DNA from 2 places in the Microbacterium sp. USHLN272 genome. Region 1 is predicted to be linked to the other one. Evidence: predicted binding sites of a transcription regulator. Region 1 holds the regulator's gene; the other holds the start of a gene.
What was found. The regulator HrcA, encoded in region 1, represses chaperone genes, less so after heat shock. The targets are predictions, from matches to a motif close to TTNGCACTCGNNNNNNNCGAGTGCNAA.

Region 1 (7,691 bases):
TCTGATGCAGTACCCGCCGGAGCGCAGCTTCCCGGCGGAGGAGTCCTGGCGGATCGGATCCGGAGCGGAGCGGTTCCAGACCGCCGGCGAAGCTCTGCTGTCGTGGACGGCGCAGCGCGCGGCCGGCCTCGCGATCGAAGACGTGCGCCCCGCGCCCGGCCCGGCGTACGCGGGCGTGAGCTTCGATGCCGAGGGCAACCCGATCGCCCCCAGCAAGCGCGACGTCGAGCCCCGTTACGATGCCGAAGGGACTCCGTTCGTGGGCCCGGGCATGACGCTGCGCGTGCGCGGTCGTCTGTCGGGCATGCGCGCGGATGCCGAGTTGCGTGTGATCTCGGTCACCGAGGAGGCTCGACGCATCGGTTTCGTGCTCGGCACCGTCGGCGGCTCGGTCGTCAGCGGCGAGGAGTCCTTCGACGTCGACTGGCGCGAGGACAACGACGAGGTCTGGTTCACGGTGCGCGCGTTCGACGCCCCCAACTCCCTGCTCTACCGAACGGTGCCGCCGCTCGTGAAGCGTCGCCGTCGCGAGCTCTTCGCCCGCTATCTCCGGGCGATCTCCCCGCTCTACGCGACCCCCCTCTGATGGCGGGGCCCCTTCCTCTCGGCGATCCCGCACCGTCCGACGGCCGCCTGCCGGCCGATCTGCCGATCGATCCCTCGGTTCCCTTCTCGGCGTACCTCCACATCCCGTTCTGCCGCGTGCGGTGCGGATACTGCGACTTCAACACCTACACCTCGAGCGAACTGCGCGGCGCCCGTCAGGAGGACTACGCCTCCACGCTGCTCGCCGAGATCGATCTCGCGCGAAACGTGCTCGACGAGGCGGGTGCGCTGCGCCCGATGGACACGGTCTTCTTCGGCGGGGGAACACCCACGCTGCTCCCCGCCGGCGATCTCGCGCTGATGCTCGGCGCCGCGGTCTCGGCCTTCGGCCTGGCCGAGGGCGCGGAGGTCACGGTCGAGGCCAACCCCGACACCGTCACGCCGGAGGTCGCCCGCACACTCGCGGATGCCGGGGTGACGCGTCTCTCGATCGGCATGCAGTCGGCGGTGCCGCACGTGCTCGCCGCGCTCGACCGCACGCACGACCCCGACAACGTGCGCACGGCCGTCGCCGCGGCGAAGGAGGCCGGGCTCGCGGTCAGCGTCGATCTGATCTACGGCGCGCCGGGCGAGTCCCTCGCCGACTGGGAGGCGTCGCTGGATGCGGCCCTCGAACTCGACTCCGATCACATCTCGGCGTACGCGCTCATCATCGAGGACGGCACGAAGCTCGCTCGCCAGATCCGGCGTGGCGAGGTGCCGACGCCCGACGACGATCTGCAGGCCGACATGTACGAGCTGGCCGATCGCCGCCTCGCCGCGGCGGGCTTCGAGTGGTACGAGGTGAGCAACTGGGCCCGCAGCGACGCACAGCGCTCGCGTCACAACCTCGCCTACTGGCGGGGGAGCGACTGGTGGGGCTTCGGGCCGGGGGCGCACAGCCACGTCGCGGGACTCCGCTGGTGGAACGTCAAGCATCCAGCGGCGTACGCGCAGCGGCTGTCGGCATCCGATTCTCCGGCGGCCGGCACCGAGCGTCCGGACGAGGGCGCACGGATGCTCGAACGGGTGCTGCTGCAGAGCCGCCTCGTCGAGGGCATCGCGGTGGCCGACCTGCCGGTCGGCAATCGCGCGAACGTCGCGGGTCTCATCGCCGACGGTCTCGTCGACGCCCGCGCCGCGGTGCAGGGTCGGGTGCAGTTGACGCTGCGCGGACGGCTCCTGGCCGATGCCGTCGTGCGCGAGCTCACCGACTGACGCGGGACCGAGGCGGTCAGCTCCGGGCCGGGAGCAGATCCATTCCGGCGGTGCGCCGCTGGGGGAGCGTGCCGCTCGTCGTGTCGAACACTCGTGTCGTGAGGTCGGCGCCGTACGCCGCCCAGCCGGGTGAACCTGTCGTGACGAACGAGATCCAGGCGGCGTGCATCTCGTCGGCGAGAGCCTGGGGTGCGTCGGCGCCCGCGAGGCGCTGCGCCTCGGCATCCGCCAGACGATCGAAGACGAATCCGAGCTCGAGAGCGTGCGCGGCACGCAGGTCGCGCACCGGACTCGGCCACGCGAACTCGTAGACGAAGGTGAGCGCGGGGCGGGCGCGCGCCGCGCGCGAGAGTGGCGCGCGCAGCATCACGTCGGTCGCCAGCTGTCCGAAGATCTCGCCGGTGGATGCCTTCGGGAACGCCTTCCGGTACTCGGATACGGCTCGGCGCGGGATTCCCAGGGCCAGACGGGCGATGAAGAGCTTGAGCGGGCGGATCTCGGCGAGGGTCTCGGGTGTGAACCAGAGCCGGTACTCATCGGTGTTGCTGCCGATGAGCAGCGGCGTGTCGATGGTCGGCAGGACCTCGTGAGGCGAGCGCGGAAGGCTGTCCGGATCGATCGCGAATTGGAACCCCGGCGCTCCGCCCAGCGGCGACGAACCCGCGGACTGCGCGCGACGCGCCTCCAGCAGCTTCTCGGGAGGGACGGACACGAACGACGCACGATCGGCGCGGATGCCGAGCCGCTTCGCGAGAGCCGCGGTCACCCGCCCCGCCTTCTGCGGCGGCTGCGCCTCCAACGGGCCGGACTCGATGATCGCGCGCGCGACGAGGGTGCGGGAGTCGTCGCGCGCGAGAAGGCCCGCGACGATCGCGCCTCCGGCCGATTCGCCCATGAGGGTGATACGTGCGGGGTCGCCGCCGAACGCGCCGATCTCGCGATGCACCCACTCGAGAGCTGCGGCCGCGTCCCGGAGGCCGAGATTGCGCGGGGCGTCGTCGAGCACCGAGAAACCCTCCGAGCCGAGGCGGTAGTTGATCGACACGAAGACGATCCCTGCGGCGGCGAAGCCGGCCCCGTCGTAGAGCGGAAGCGCCGCGGTGCCGCGCTCGAGCGCTCCGCCGTGGATCCACAGCAGTACCGGGGCGCGCTCGGCATCCGTCGGCGCCCAGACGTTGGCGGTCAGGATGTCGTCACCGTCGATCCTGACCGATCCGAGCAGCTCGCCGATCGCGCCGGGATACGGCGACTGCGGGGCCGTGGGCCCGAAGGCCGTGGCGGGACGCACGCCGGTCCACGGAGTCGCCGGCCGCGGTTCCCGGAACCGGTTCTCGCCGAAGGGAGGGGCGGCGTAGGGGATGCCGAGGAACCGGGATACCCTGCCCTCGCTCGATCCCTCGACGATTCCGGTGGACAGCTCGGCGGTGGGGGCGGTCATGGTCGTCATCCTAGGGCGGAGCCCCGACCTCCGACGAGACGAGCCGCGGGCGGGGTAGGATTGGCACTCTGAACGTCCGAGTGCCAACGGAAGGGAAGGGCGATGGTCACAGAGCGAGGACTCCAGGTTCTCCGCGCGATCGTGCAGGACTACGTCGAGACCCACGAACCCGTCGGCAGCCGTTCCATCGTGGACCGCCACTCCTTCGGGGTCTCCGCAGCCACGATCCGCAACGACATGGCGCTCCTCGAGGACGAGGAGCTCATCACCGCGCCGCACACCTCGTCGGGCCGCGTGCCCACCGACAAGGGGTACCGCGTCTTCGTCAATCATCTCGCCCAGCTGCGCCCGCTCTCGTCCGCTCAGCGAACGGCGATCGAGTCGTTCCTGGCGGCGCCGAGCGATCTCGACGACCTGATGGTGCGCACCGTGCGCGTGCTGACGCAGCTGACGGGTCAGGTCGCGCTCGCGCAGTACCCGTCGTTCGCCCGTGCGCACCTCACCCACATCGAACTCGTGCCGCTCGCCCCGACCCGCATGCTTGTCGTGCTCGTCACCGACGCCGGCGGCGTCTCGCAGCGGATGGCCCCGTTGCCGATCGAGATCGACGACGGTGATGCGATCATGCTTCGCGCGCGGCTCTCCGCCCTGCTCACGGGGCAGGCGGTCAGTGACGCGGCCGACCGTCTGCAGACGCTGCTGGCGGCGCCCGAGGCCGCTCCCGGCGATGCCGCACTGCGGGCTCTCGCCACCGTGATCGTCGACGAGCTGGGTACGTTCCGTCAGGAGCGCCTGGTGATGGCGGGGGCCGCGACGCTCGCGCGTCGCGAGCAGGACTTCCGCGGAAGCATCCATCCGCTGCTCGAGGCGATCGAGGAGCAGGTGACGCTCCTGCGGCTCATGAGCGAGATGGTCACCGACGAGCACGGCCTCGCGGCCAGCATCGGCACCGAGAACGCCCCGTTCGGGCTGGGCGAGGCGTCGATCGTCGCGAGCAACTACGCCGCCCCCAGCGGCACGGCGCGGGTCGGCGTGATGGGGCCGACGCGCATGGACTATCCGAGCAATCTCGCGGCGGCGCGGGCCGTGGCCCGTTACCTGACGCGGATGCTCGACGAAGACGAGACGAGCCGCTGAGCGGCCGTCGACGAAGAACAACGCAGAAAGGCGATCGTGGCGGACCACTATGAGGTTCTCGGGGTGTCCCGGGACGCTTCCACCGACGAGATCAAGAAGGCGTATCGGCGCCTCGCGCGTCAGCTGCACCCGGATGTGAATCCGGGCGAGGACGCGGCGGAGAAGTTCAAGCTCGTCACGCACGCGTACGACGTGCTCAGCGACGACGATTCCCGCCGCCGCTACGACATGGGCGGGGGAGACGGCGCGGCCGGGAACTTCGGCGGAGGTTTCGGCGGCTTCGGCGACATCTTCGAGACGTTCTTCGGCGCGGGACAGGGTGGAGGGCGTGCGCGCCCGCGTTCCCGCCGCGAACGGGGGCAGGACGCGCTGGTGCGGGTCACCCTCGACCTCGGCGACGTCGTCTTCGGTGTGCATCGCGACATCGAGGTCGACACCGCTGTGCTCTGCGAGACATGCCAGGGTTCCTGCTGCCAGGAGGGCACGTCGCCCGTCACCTGCGACATCTGCGGCGGCTCCGGACACGTCCAGCGCACGGTGCGCAGCCTGCTCGGCAACGTCGTCACCTCGCAGCCCTGCGGCACGTGCGAGGGCTACGGCACGACCATCCCGTACCCGTGCGGTACCTGCGGCGGTCAGGGGCGCGTGCGCTCTCGTCGTACCGTCTCGCTCGACATCCCCGCCGGCGTCGAGACCGGCCTGCGCCTGCAGCTGCCCGGCTCCGGTGAGGTCGGTAAGGCCGGCGGCCCGAACGGCGACCTGTACGTCGAGGTCACGGTCAACCCGCACGCGGCGTTCAGCCGTGACGGAGACGACCTGCTCGCGACGCTCGAGGTGTCGATGACCGATGCGATCCTCGGCACCGAGACCTCGATCCAGGGCCTCGACGGTGCGGTGGATCTCGAGGTGCGCGCGGGCGTGCAGTCCGGCGACGTGCTCACGATCAAGGGACGCGGCATCACGCCGCTGCGCGGTTCGCAGCGGGGTGATCTGCGCGTCGGCGTGCAGGTGGTGACTCCGACCAAGCTCGACTCCGCGCAGCGGGCGCTCATCGAGGACTTCGCGAAGAAGGCGAAGGCTCCGGGGCCCCAGCTGGCGCAGTTCCAGCAGGGTCTCTTCTCCAAGCTCCGCGACCGCTTCCGCACGCACTGAGCCATGGCGCTGCATTTCCTCGTCGAAACGTCGTCGGATGCCGAGCCCGGCGACCTCGTGTCGCTGACCGGTGCCGAGGCGAAGCATGCGGCGGTCGTCCGTCGCCTCCGCGTGGGGGAGCAGGTGACGATCGGTGACGGTCGGGGCGTCTGGCTCCAGGGCGTCGCCGAGGAGGTCGCTCCCGCACGAGTGGACGTGCGGATCTCCGATCGGGCCGTGCACCCGTCGCCGACCCCGCGCATCGTCCTCGCGCAGGCGCTCGCGAAGGGTGATCGCGACGAGCTCGCGGTGCAGGCCGCCTGCGAGCTGGGCGTCGACGAGATCGTGCCCTGGCAGGCGAGCCGGAGCGTCTCCCGCTGGGAGGGGCCCAAGGCCGTGAAGGGCCGTGAGCGGTGGGCGACGATCGTTCGCGAGGCCGCCAAACAGGCTCATCGGCCGTGGGTTCCCGAGGTCGCGGCTCCCGCGAGCACGGGGGAGCTGGCGACCCGCGCGGGCGCGGAGCGCGTGCTGATCCTCGACCCGTCGGCGACGACCCGGCTGTCGGAGATCACCGCGGACGACCGCGACATCGTGCTGGTCGTCGGACCCGAGGGCGGCGTCTCGGACGACGAGATCGCCCGGTTGACCGCGGCGGGCGCCGAGCGGGTGCTGCTGGGAGACACGGTGCTGCGCACCTCGACGGCCGGACCCGCGGCGATCGCGGTGCTCTCCGTCGCCCTCCGGCGCTGGTGAGCGCACCGCCGTGCCGGCGGACCCCGCCGCTAGACTGGGAACATGAGCGAACCCTCGATCTTCACGCGCATCCTGAACGGTGAGATCCCCGCAGAGGTCCTCGGTGAGACCGAACGCGTGTTCGCCATCCGTGACATCGCGCCCCAGGCGCCGGTCCACCTCCTGGTGATCCCGAAGACCGCGGAGTACCGCGACGTCGCCGAGATCGCGGCGGGCGACCCGACGCTGCTCGCCGAGATGGTCTCCTTCGCGAAGGAACTCGCCGCGCAGCACACCGACGACGGCGACTACCGCCTCGTCTTCAACTCCGGCCCGAACGCCGGACAGACCGTGTTCCACGTCCACGCCCACGTGCTGGGCGGGGGACTGAACGAGAAGAGTGTCGGTGCCTGAAAACCACGACCAGAGTCCTGAGATCCCGGAACGCCGCAGCGGAGCATCCGCTCCGGAGTCCGTCGAGAAGATCTACGCCGACGGCGTCGCGATGGTGCAGCTGCTCGGTCCGCAGGACCGGCTCCTGCGGATGCTCGAGAAGGAGCACCGCGATGTGCAGGTCCTCGTGCGCGGCAACGAGATCACGCTCAGCGGTTCGGCATCGGCGGTCGCCGCGGCGAAGACGCTCGTCGAGGAGCTGCTCCAGATGACCCGGGGCGGCGCCGATCTGGCTCCGAGCGACGTCACCAGCTCCGCCCGGATGCTCCGCGACGGGGGACCTCGTCCGAGCGAGGTGCTCGGCGAGGCGATCCTGTCGACCCGCGGCAAGGTCATCCGCCCGAAGACTCTCGGGCAGAAGGAGTACGTCGACGCGATCGAGGAGAACACGATCGTCTTCGGCATCGGTCCCGCCGGAACGGGCAAGACCTACCTGGCGATGGCCAAAGCGGTGCAGGCACTGCAGCGCAAGGAGGTCACGCGGATCATCCTCACCCGCCCCGCCGTCGAGGCGGGCGAGCGCCTGGGCTTCCTGCCCGGCACCCTGACCGACAAGATCGACCCCTACCTGCGACCGCTCTACGACGCGCTCAACGAGATGATGGACCCGGAGATCGTGCCGCGGCTCATGGCCACGGGAACGATCGAGGTCGCGCCGCTCGCCTACATGCGCGGTCGCACGCTCAACGACTCGTTCGTGGTGCTCGACGAGGCGCAGAACACCACCCCCGAGCAGATGAAGATGTTCCTGACGCGTCTCGGGTTCGGCACGAAGATGGTCGTCACCGGCGACATCACCCAGGTCGACCTCCCGCAGGGCTCGTCCGGTCTGCGCATGGTGACCCGCGTGCTCGGCGACATCGACGACATCCATTTCTCCCGACTGACCAGCGACGACGTGGTGCGCCACTCGCTCGTCGGCCGCATCGTCGACGCCTACAGCGAGTACGACGAGAAGCGCACGGCGCAGCGGTTCGAGCGCGAGCAGGCCGCCGAG
Region 2 (7,691 bases), 1.1 Mb from region 1:
ACTGGCGGTTCCGTGGCCTGCCGGATGATTTCGGCAGGAATCGGATGCCGCGTGGCGGATGCTGCGCTTCCCTCTCGGGGCCCAAAATGGCTGATCGGTATACTGATCGGCATCGCCTGAGCCCTCGCGATTCCGCGATCCCGTCGCGGACAACCCCGCCTCCGCACCCGACGGCGGTGGTCTCCCGAAGGATGTGCCGTGCCCCCGCACACGCTCCCCCCGGTCGTCGCGTGCGGCGCCTATGAACGCGACAACCTCGGCGACCTGCTCTTCCTCGTCGTCGCCGATCATTTCGCGCGTGGCGTCGTCGATGTCGAGTACACCGCGCCGATCGCCGTCGACATGTCCGCGCTCCTCGGGCGGCGGATCACCGCGACCGGCCCGACCCTCACCGAGAAGCCCGCCACGGGCATCTGGACCGTCGGCGGCGAGGTCGGCTCCACGCAGCGCGAGTACGTCTACCGGACGGCCGTCGACGACGCCGAGTGGACGCGGTTCTCGTCGCTCGACGCGGCCGACCAGGACGCGCTCCTCGACGAGGTGATGAACGCACGGATGGAGTCGCCGTACGTGCCGCGACCGAGCGCGTTCCCCCGCAACCGCGGGGCGCGCCTGGTGCTCAACTCCGTCGGGGTCTCGGGCATCGGCGGCCTCACTCCCTGGCGTGCCGCCGTCGCCACGAGCGCCCTGCGCGAAGCGCGCTACATCTCGGTCCGCGATCCGAAGTCCGCCGAACTGCTCGAGCGCCTCGGCATCCCGCACCGTCTCGCGCCCGATCTCGTCCACACGATCGCGTCGGTCCTGCCGATCGACGCGTCCCGCGACAGCTCCGTGCTCCTTCAACTGTCGGAAGGACACATCCGCACGTACGGCATCGAGGCCTGGACCGACGCCATCGTCGCGTGCTCGGAACTCCGGGATCACCCCATCCGGCTCTTCGTCGCCGGATCCGCGCCCGCGCACGATTCGATCGAGCTCTACCGTGAGCTCATCGACCGGGTCTCGGCCGAGCGCCCGGACTGGGACATCGCCCTCAGCGACGCACGCTCGATCGACGACCGCGTGCGCGAGATCGCCACGGCCTCCCTCTGGATCGGCAGTTCGCTGCACGGCCGCATCCTCGCGTGCGCCTACGGCACGAAGCGCCTCAGCATCGCCAAGCCGAAGGTCGACGTCTACGCTGAGACCTGGGACGCGGACTTCCCGTTCGGCATCGAACCCTCCAGCCTCCCTGCCGCCGTGACCGCAGCGCTCGAGCACGAGCCGGACGCCGCGCATGCCACGGCCCTCGCGGACTCCGCGCGGAGGAGCGTGGTCGACGCCCTGGCGGTCTTCACGGAAGCGGACGACGCGCCGGAGAGCGACGCTCTCGCCATCCGCATCGATGAGGTCGCGCAGCTCCAGATCGCAGCCATGCGACTCGAGCACGAGCATGCCGAGGCGGTCCGCTCCGGCAGGGAGCGCGCAGCCGAGGCCCTCCGGCTGGCGGGTGATCGTGACGAGCAGCGTCGCGCGCGCCGCGCCGCGCAGACCGAACTCGCTCAGGCACGCGCCCGACTGCAGGAGATCGAGACGAGCACATCGTGGAAGATCGGGTCGCGCCTGACCTCCGTGGCGCGTGCGCTGCGACTTCCCCGACCATCGTCGCTCCGACGGCGCGGGCGCGACGACGCGCCCTGACGAAGAAGGGGCCCGGATGCCGAAGCATCCGGGCCCCTTCTCGGGAACGCTGAATCAGCGGACGACGACCGCCAGGACGTCGCGAGCCGACAGGACGAGGAACTCGTCCGCACCGAACTTGACCTCGGTGCCGCCGTACTTGCTGTAGAGCACGCGGTCGCCGACGGCGACGTCGAGCGGAACACGGTTGCCGTTGTCGTCGATGCGACCGGGGCCGACCGCCACGACCTCGCCCTCCTGGGGCTTCTCCTTGGCGGTGTCGGGGATGACCAGGCCACTCGCGGTGGTCTGCTCGGCCTCGACCTGCTTGATGACGATGCGGTCCTCGAGCGGCTTGATGGAAACCGACACGGTCTACCTCTTCTTTCTTGACGCTGACACGAAAGACTTGTTCGCACTCTCAACCCGAGAGTGCTAACGCCAGTGTAGGCGCTTCGCTGGCACTCATGCAACGCGAGTGCCAGCCCCGCCGCCCGCGTAGGCTGTGCGAGTGGAGATGTCCGAGCTGCAAGCGCTGCTGACCCCCGTCGGGCTGGAGTTGCTGGATGTGCTCGGCAGCGTCGAGTCGACGGACGAGGTCGCGCGCGCGGTGTCGCGGTTGCGGGCCGACGGACACTCCCCTGAACTCGTCTCGGCCGTGGTCGGCCAGGCGCACCTGCGTGCGAAGGCAGGAGCGAAGTTCGGACCGTTCGCCGAGCGGATGCTGTTCACCCGCGCGGGCCTCGAGCAGGCCACACGTCTCGGCGTCGCCGCCCGCCACGCCCAGCGCATGCGCAGCGCCGGGCTGACCCGCATCGCCGACCTCGGCTCCGGGATCGGCGGCGATGCCCTCGCCTTCGCCGGAGCCGGTCTCGATGTGCTCGCGGTCGACGCCGACCCGGTGACCGCGGCGATCGCAGCGTACAACCTCGCCCCGTTCGGTGAGAGCGCGACCGTGCAGCACGGCACCGCCGAGAGCGCCGACCTCGACGGGCGCGACGCGGTGTGGATGGACCCCGCCCGGCGCACGGCCGGGCACAGCGAGACCCGTCGCGTCTCGCCCGACGACTACTCCCCCTCGCTGGACTGGGCATTCGCGCTCGCATCCCGCGTGCCGACCGGGATCAAGCTCGGCCCCGCGCACGATCGCGATGCGCTGCCGGCCGATGCCGAGGCCCAGTGGGTCAGCGCCGACGGCAGCGTGGTCGAACTCGTGCTCTGGACCGGGGCTCTGGCCCGGGCCGGCGTGCGCCGCGCCGCGCTCGTGATCCGCGGCGAGCGCTCGCACGAACTCACCGCCGGCGCCGACGCCGTCGACGCCGAGGTGCGCCCGCTCGGCGCCTTCCTGCACGAACCCGACGGAGCGGTCATCCGGGCTCGTCTGATCGGCGACGTCGCCCGCAGCCTCGATGCCGGCATGCTCGACGAGAAGATCGCCTACCTGACCTCGGATGCCGCGCTCACCAGCCCGTTCGTGCAGTCCTTCCGGGTGCGCGAGACGATGGCCGCGAACCCGAAGGCGATCAATGCCGTGCTCAAGGCGAACGACATCGGCACGCTGGAGATCAAGAAGCGCGGAGTCGATATCGACCCGGCGCAGTTCCGCAAGAAGCTCACGCTGCGCGGTGCCGCCTCGGCCACGCTGATCCTGGTGCGGGTCGGAGACCAGCGCCGCGCGATCCTCGCCGACCGGGTGTCCGCCGCCGAGTAGGTCAGCCCGCTCGAGCTTCGGTGATCGTCAGGTACGGCGTCTGGCTCGCGGTGAAGGCGAGAGTGAGCGACGAGCCGGGCCCGGAACCCGATCCGTCGTCCGACACGAAAGTGGACAGGCCGACGTCGATCGCCGTCGTGGAGGGCAGGCAGACCACATCGAGCTGTGCGGCATCGACGATCAGGCAGGCCTCGGGCTCGACCGTCTCGCCGTATCGATTCGCCATCCAGACCGGCTCGTCTCGGAAGTAGCCGACGACGCTCAGGTTCATCTCGAAGCCCTGCGCGACGAGTTCCTCCGCCCGCGTGCGCTCGTCGCCGACGAACTGGGCGAGGATCGATGACGACGAGTCCCACTGCTGGATCGATGCGATCGGATCGCCGTCGGTGGCGACCACGATGTACGCATTGATCGTCGTGAAGACGGCGGTCACCTCGTCGACGGTCTCGCCGGGGCGCATGACCGCGACGTTGATTCCGACGTTCTGGAAATCGGACGTGCGCTGGCACTGGGATTGCGTCGCCTCGTCGACATCGACGACGGCGCAGGTCAGATCCCCTTCTCCCTTGGTGCCCAGCCAGACGATCGCACCGGAGTCGTCGTCCTGCCCGACCGCACGCAGCGTGCCGGGATCGAAGTCGGATTCGTCTTCGAGGAGAGCGCGCCGCTCCTGCTGCTCCGCGGTCAGCGCTATCGCATCGGACGGCGGCGCGAAGACGGCCCAGCCGATGCCGATCCCCAGTGCGAGCAGCAGCGCTGCGGAGACCGTCACGAACCGCCAGTGCCGACGCAGCACCGCGCGCGTCCCCGGAGCCGCCTCCGGTTCTCGTGCGTCCGCGGAATCCTTCGCCGCAGCATCGGCGTCTTCCGGTCCGGGTCCGAGGGATTCCTCGAGAGCCGGTTCGCTCTCGGCCCGCCCATCGGACGCCGGGGCCGGGGCGGGCGACGTCATACCTGGGACCGTCTCCCTCGCGTCAGGGATCGGAAGCGAGACCTCACGGACGATCGCAGCGTGCGCCTGCTCCAGGTCGCGCAGGCGGCGAGCGTCTTCTGACGTGAGTCCCCCCGCACGTCCGTACGCTTTGCGCTGCAGACGGCGCAGTTCCTCGTCGGTGCTCATCCCACGCTTCCCGGCGCGGGATCGCGGGTGATCTCGAGATACGACGGCCCCGCCCCGTAGGCGTACGAGATGCGGGTCGTGCCCCCGGTCTCCTCGTCGGGCCGTTCGAAGACCAGGGACCGCGGGCCCGTCTCCTCCGCCGGGATCGGATCGCACAACGACAGCGGAGATTCGTCGGAGCCGTCGTAGATCACGCACGTCTCACCGGTTGCAGTACGCGTGGCGGCCCAGATGGGAGTCTCACGGTCGTACCCGGTGATCCAGAGACTCGTCCGCTCGAACCCGAGCGCCACGAGGTTCTCGGCGATCCTCGTCTCTTCCGCGTCGTAGAAAGTACCGAAGTCGTCCGGCTCGCCGTAGATGAAGCTGTTCGCGATGACCGCCGGGCGTTCGTCGAGAGTCAGGAACAGTTGCGCCGACACCTGGCGCTTGAGCTCGTCGTCGACGTCGACGGTCAGCACCGCATCCATCCCCGAGGAGCGCACCGCATCCGTGCCGTTGCACGTCGGTCGGTACACTTCGCCATCGCTGAACACGAGGCATGTGGAGGCCCCGTCCCCCTTCGTCGCGGCCCACACGACCACGTCGGCCTCGACCGCCATGACTCGGATCGAACCGGCGTCGTACTCGCCGCCGTCGACGAGGCGCTGCTGCCACTGCTGCTGCGCCTCGCTGATCACGATGACGTGTTCGGCCGGCCGCGTGAGCAGCCAGCCGGCGACCGCGCCGATCCCGAACACCACGACGATCGCGACCGCGATCGTGATCGCCCGTCGTATCGCCGACCGACGGGGCCGGTCGATGGACGGATTCTCCGCGCTCTCCTGGTCGTGCGGGCGTGCGTCGATCTCCGATGAAACGACCTCGCCGCCGGGCGTGACCGGATCCGGACCGGAGGGATGTTCGACACGCGGGTCCCGGTCACGACGGGAACCGAGTTCCTCGAGACGTTCCAGCTCAGCGGTCGTCAGCCCGCCCTCGCGCCCGTACGCGCGCGCCTGCAGGGCGCGCAGTTCGACGGCTTCCTCGGCGTCGAGCATCCGGCGTCAGCCCAGTCTCTCGAACTGCATGCCGGCCCAGACGAGCCAGCCCAGGCTGTACACCGTCGCGGTCAGCCCGAGCACGAGCGCCCAGCGCCCCATCCCCCGACTCTCGACCGGTCGGCGCAACGACATGATCGACGCGATGATCGCGACCACCCCCACCGGCAGGCCCCAGCCGACGAAGAACGAGGCGCCGAGGGCGACGATCGCCGCGAGCAGCGCCCACGGAGCGAGGCGGGCGTCATCGACGACCATCTCGGTCTCGGCGGGCGCCCAGGCGGTGCGGCCCGTGGGGTCGTCCGCATCCGGACCGCTCACGACCACGGGTTCGATGCCCACGGGGCCGGTCGGCAGCCGCGTGTATCCGTCGCGACGCGCTCCGGGCAGTCGTGCGGAACCTGCCGGACTCTCGACCTCGCCACTCGACCGGTCGATGCGCGGAGTCGGTGAAGGCGTGGGCGTCCCCGGTGCGGGCGTCGGCTCCGTGGGGTCGCTCATACCGCGACCGCCTCCGCGACCTGGATCTCGGTCACCGGGAGCGTCGAATCGGCGCCGAAGGCGAGCGTGGACGGCTGCTTGCCGGAGGAGATCAGCTCGGCTGCGAGCGCCGCGATCATGGCCCCGTTGTCGGTGCAGAGCGAGAGCGGCGGGATGCGTACCGTCACGCCCGCCGCGGCTGCGCGCTCGAGGGCGACGTCGCGCAGGCGGCGATTGGCGATCACTCCCCCGCCGAGCAGCAGTCGGGGAACGCTGAGGTCCGCGCAGGCGGCGAGCGCCTTCGTGACGAGCACGTCGACGACCGCCTCGCGGAAACTCGCCGCGACATCGGCCACCGGCACCTCGACGCCGTCGGCCTCGCATTTCTCGATCCAGCGCGCGACCGCCGTCTTCAGCCCTGAGAACGAGAAGTCATAGCGGTGCTTCGCCAGGTCGGAGGCGCGGGACAGCCCGCGCGGGAAGCGGATCGCGTTCGGGTCTCCGTCGACGGCCGCCCGATCGATCTCGGGCCCACCGGGGTACGGAAGCGAGAGCAGACGGGCGACCTTGTCGAACGCCTCTCCCGCCGCGTCGTCCATCGTCTCCCCGAGGAGTTCGACGTCGGTCGTGAGGTCGCGAACGTGCAGGAGCGAGGTGTGCCCGCCCGACACGAGAAGCGCGATCGTCGGGTACTCGAGAGGTTCGGAATCGGCCGTGAGGATGTCGGCGGCGATGTGCCCGACGAGGTGGTTGACCGCGTAGAGCGGTTTGTCGAGCGAGACCGCGAGACCCTTGGCGGCCCCGACACCGACCATGAGCGCGCCGGCGAGACCGGGACCGCTCGTGACGGCGACGGCATCGAGGTCGGCGAGAGCCACGCCCGCCTCGGCCAGGGCCGCGTCGATCGACGGCTGCAGGGCCTCGAGGTGCGCACGGGCCGCGACCTCCGGCACGACGCCCCCGTAGCGGGCGTGCTCGTCCATGCTCGAGGCGATGGTGTTCGACAGCAGAGTGCGTCCGCGTACGATCCCGATGCCCGTCTCGTCGCAGCTCGTCTCGATCCCCAGCACCAGCGGTTCGCTCATGCGCTCACCTCACTCCCCATGCCGGAGTCGTTCCCCGGCGACCTGCGCAGCACGAGCCGCATCACGATCGCATCCACATCATCCGGCTGATAGTAGCGGGGGCGTCGTCCGATCTCCTCGAAACCCTCTGAGAGGTACAACCCCTCCGCAGACGGGTTGTCGGCTCGCACCTCGAGGAACACCTCGCGCGCCCCGCGCTCGCGCGCGGCATCGAGCAGGGCGCGCAGCAGAGCCCGTCCCCGCCCCACCCCGCGATGGTCGGCGTCGAACGCGATGGTCTGGATGTCGGCATCCGCACTGCCGCGCAGCGCGCGCACACCGCCGTAGCCGATGACCGAGCCCTCCTCGTCGTCGACGAGGTAGCGCCCGTGCTCGCTGACGAGTTCGGCGGCCATCGCCTCGGCGCTCCACGCGTCGGTCGGGAACGAACGCCGCTCGATCCCCATGATCGCGTCGAGGTCGGCGGCGGTCGCATCGCGCAGGGTCACAGCCCCACCCGCTTCGGGGCGGCCGGCTGCTTGACGTCGGGCTGGCGGAGGTAGAGGGGCTCGGCGCCTGCGAGTTCGCGACCGGCGGCGTGAGCGCGGGCGCCGACG

Region 2: the regulator HrcA is predicted to act here: its motif matches at 2,118-2,144, upstream of groES (co-chaperone GroES).

What each region holds. Positions count from the first base shown of each region.
Region 1 covers NZ_JBBCRA010000001.1:211,253-218,943, forward strand. Annotated here, with positions in the region: gene WFJ97_RS01035 (DUF1990 family protein) at 1-586, shown strand, start outside; gene hemW (radical SAM family heme chaperone HemW) at 586-1,803, shown strand; gene WFJ97_RS01045 (carboxylesterase/lipase family protein) at 1,820-3,241, opposite strand; gene hrcA (heat-inducible transcriptional repressor HrcA) at 3,344-4,378, shown strand; gene dnaJ (molecular chaperone DnaJ) at 4,415-5,530, shown strand; gene WFJ97_RS01060 (16S rRNA (uracil(1498)-N(3))-methyltransferase) at 5,534-6,262, shown strand; gene WFJ97_RS01065 (histidine triad nucleotide-binding protein) at 6,305-6,655, shown strand; gene WFJ97_RS01070 (PhoH family protein) at 6,747-7,691, shown strand, end outside.
Region 2 covers NZ_JBBCRA010000001.1:1,285,524-1,293,214, forward strand. Annotated here, with positions in the region: gene WFJ97_RS06230 (polysaccharide pyruvyl transferase family protein) at 199-1,680, shown strand; gene groES (co-chaperone GroES) at 1,735-2,031, opposite strand; gene WFJ97_RS06240 (class I SAM-dependent methyltransferase) at 2,171-3,370, shown strand; gene WFJ97_RS06245 (hypothetical protein) at 3,372-4,490, opposite strand; gene WFJ97_RS06250 (hypothetical protein) at 4,487-5,530, opposite strand; gene WFJ97_RS06255 (hypothetical protein) at 5,537-6,031, opposite strand; gene tsaD (tRNA (adenosine(37)-N6)-threonylcarbamoyltransferase complex transferase subunit TsaD) at 6,028-7,095, opposite strand; gene rimI (ribosomal protein S18-alanine N-acetyltransferase) at 7,092-7,583, opposite strand; gene tsaB (tRNA (adenosine(37)-N6)-threonylcarbamoyltransferase complex dimerization subunit type 1 TsaB) at 7,580-7,691, opposite strand, start outside.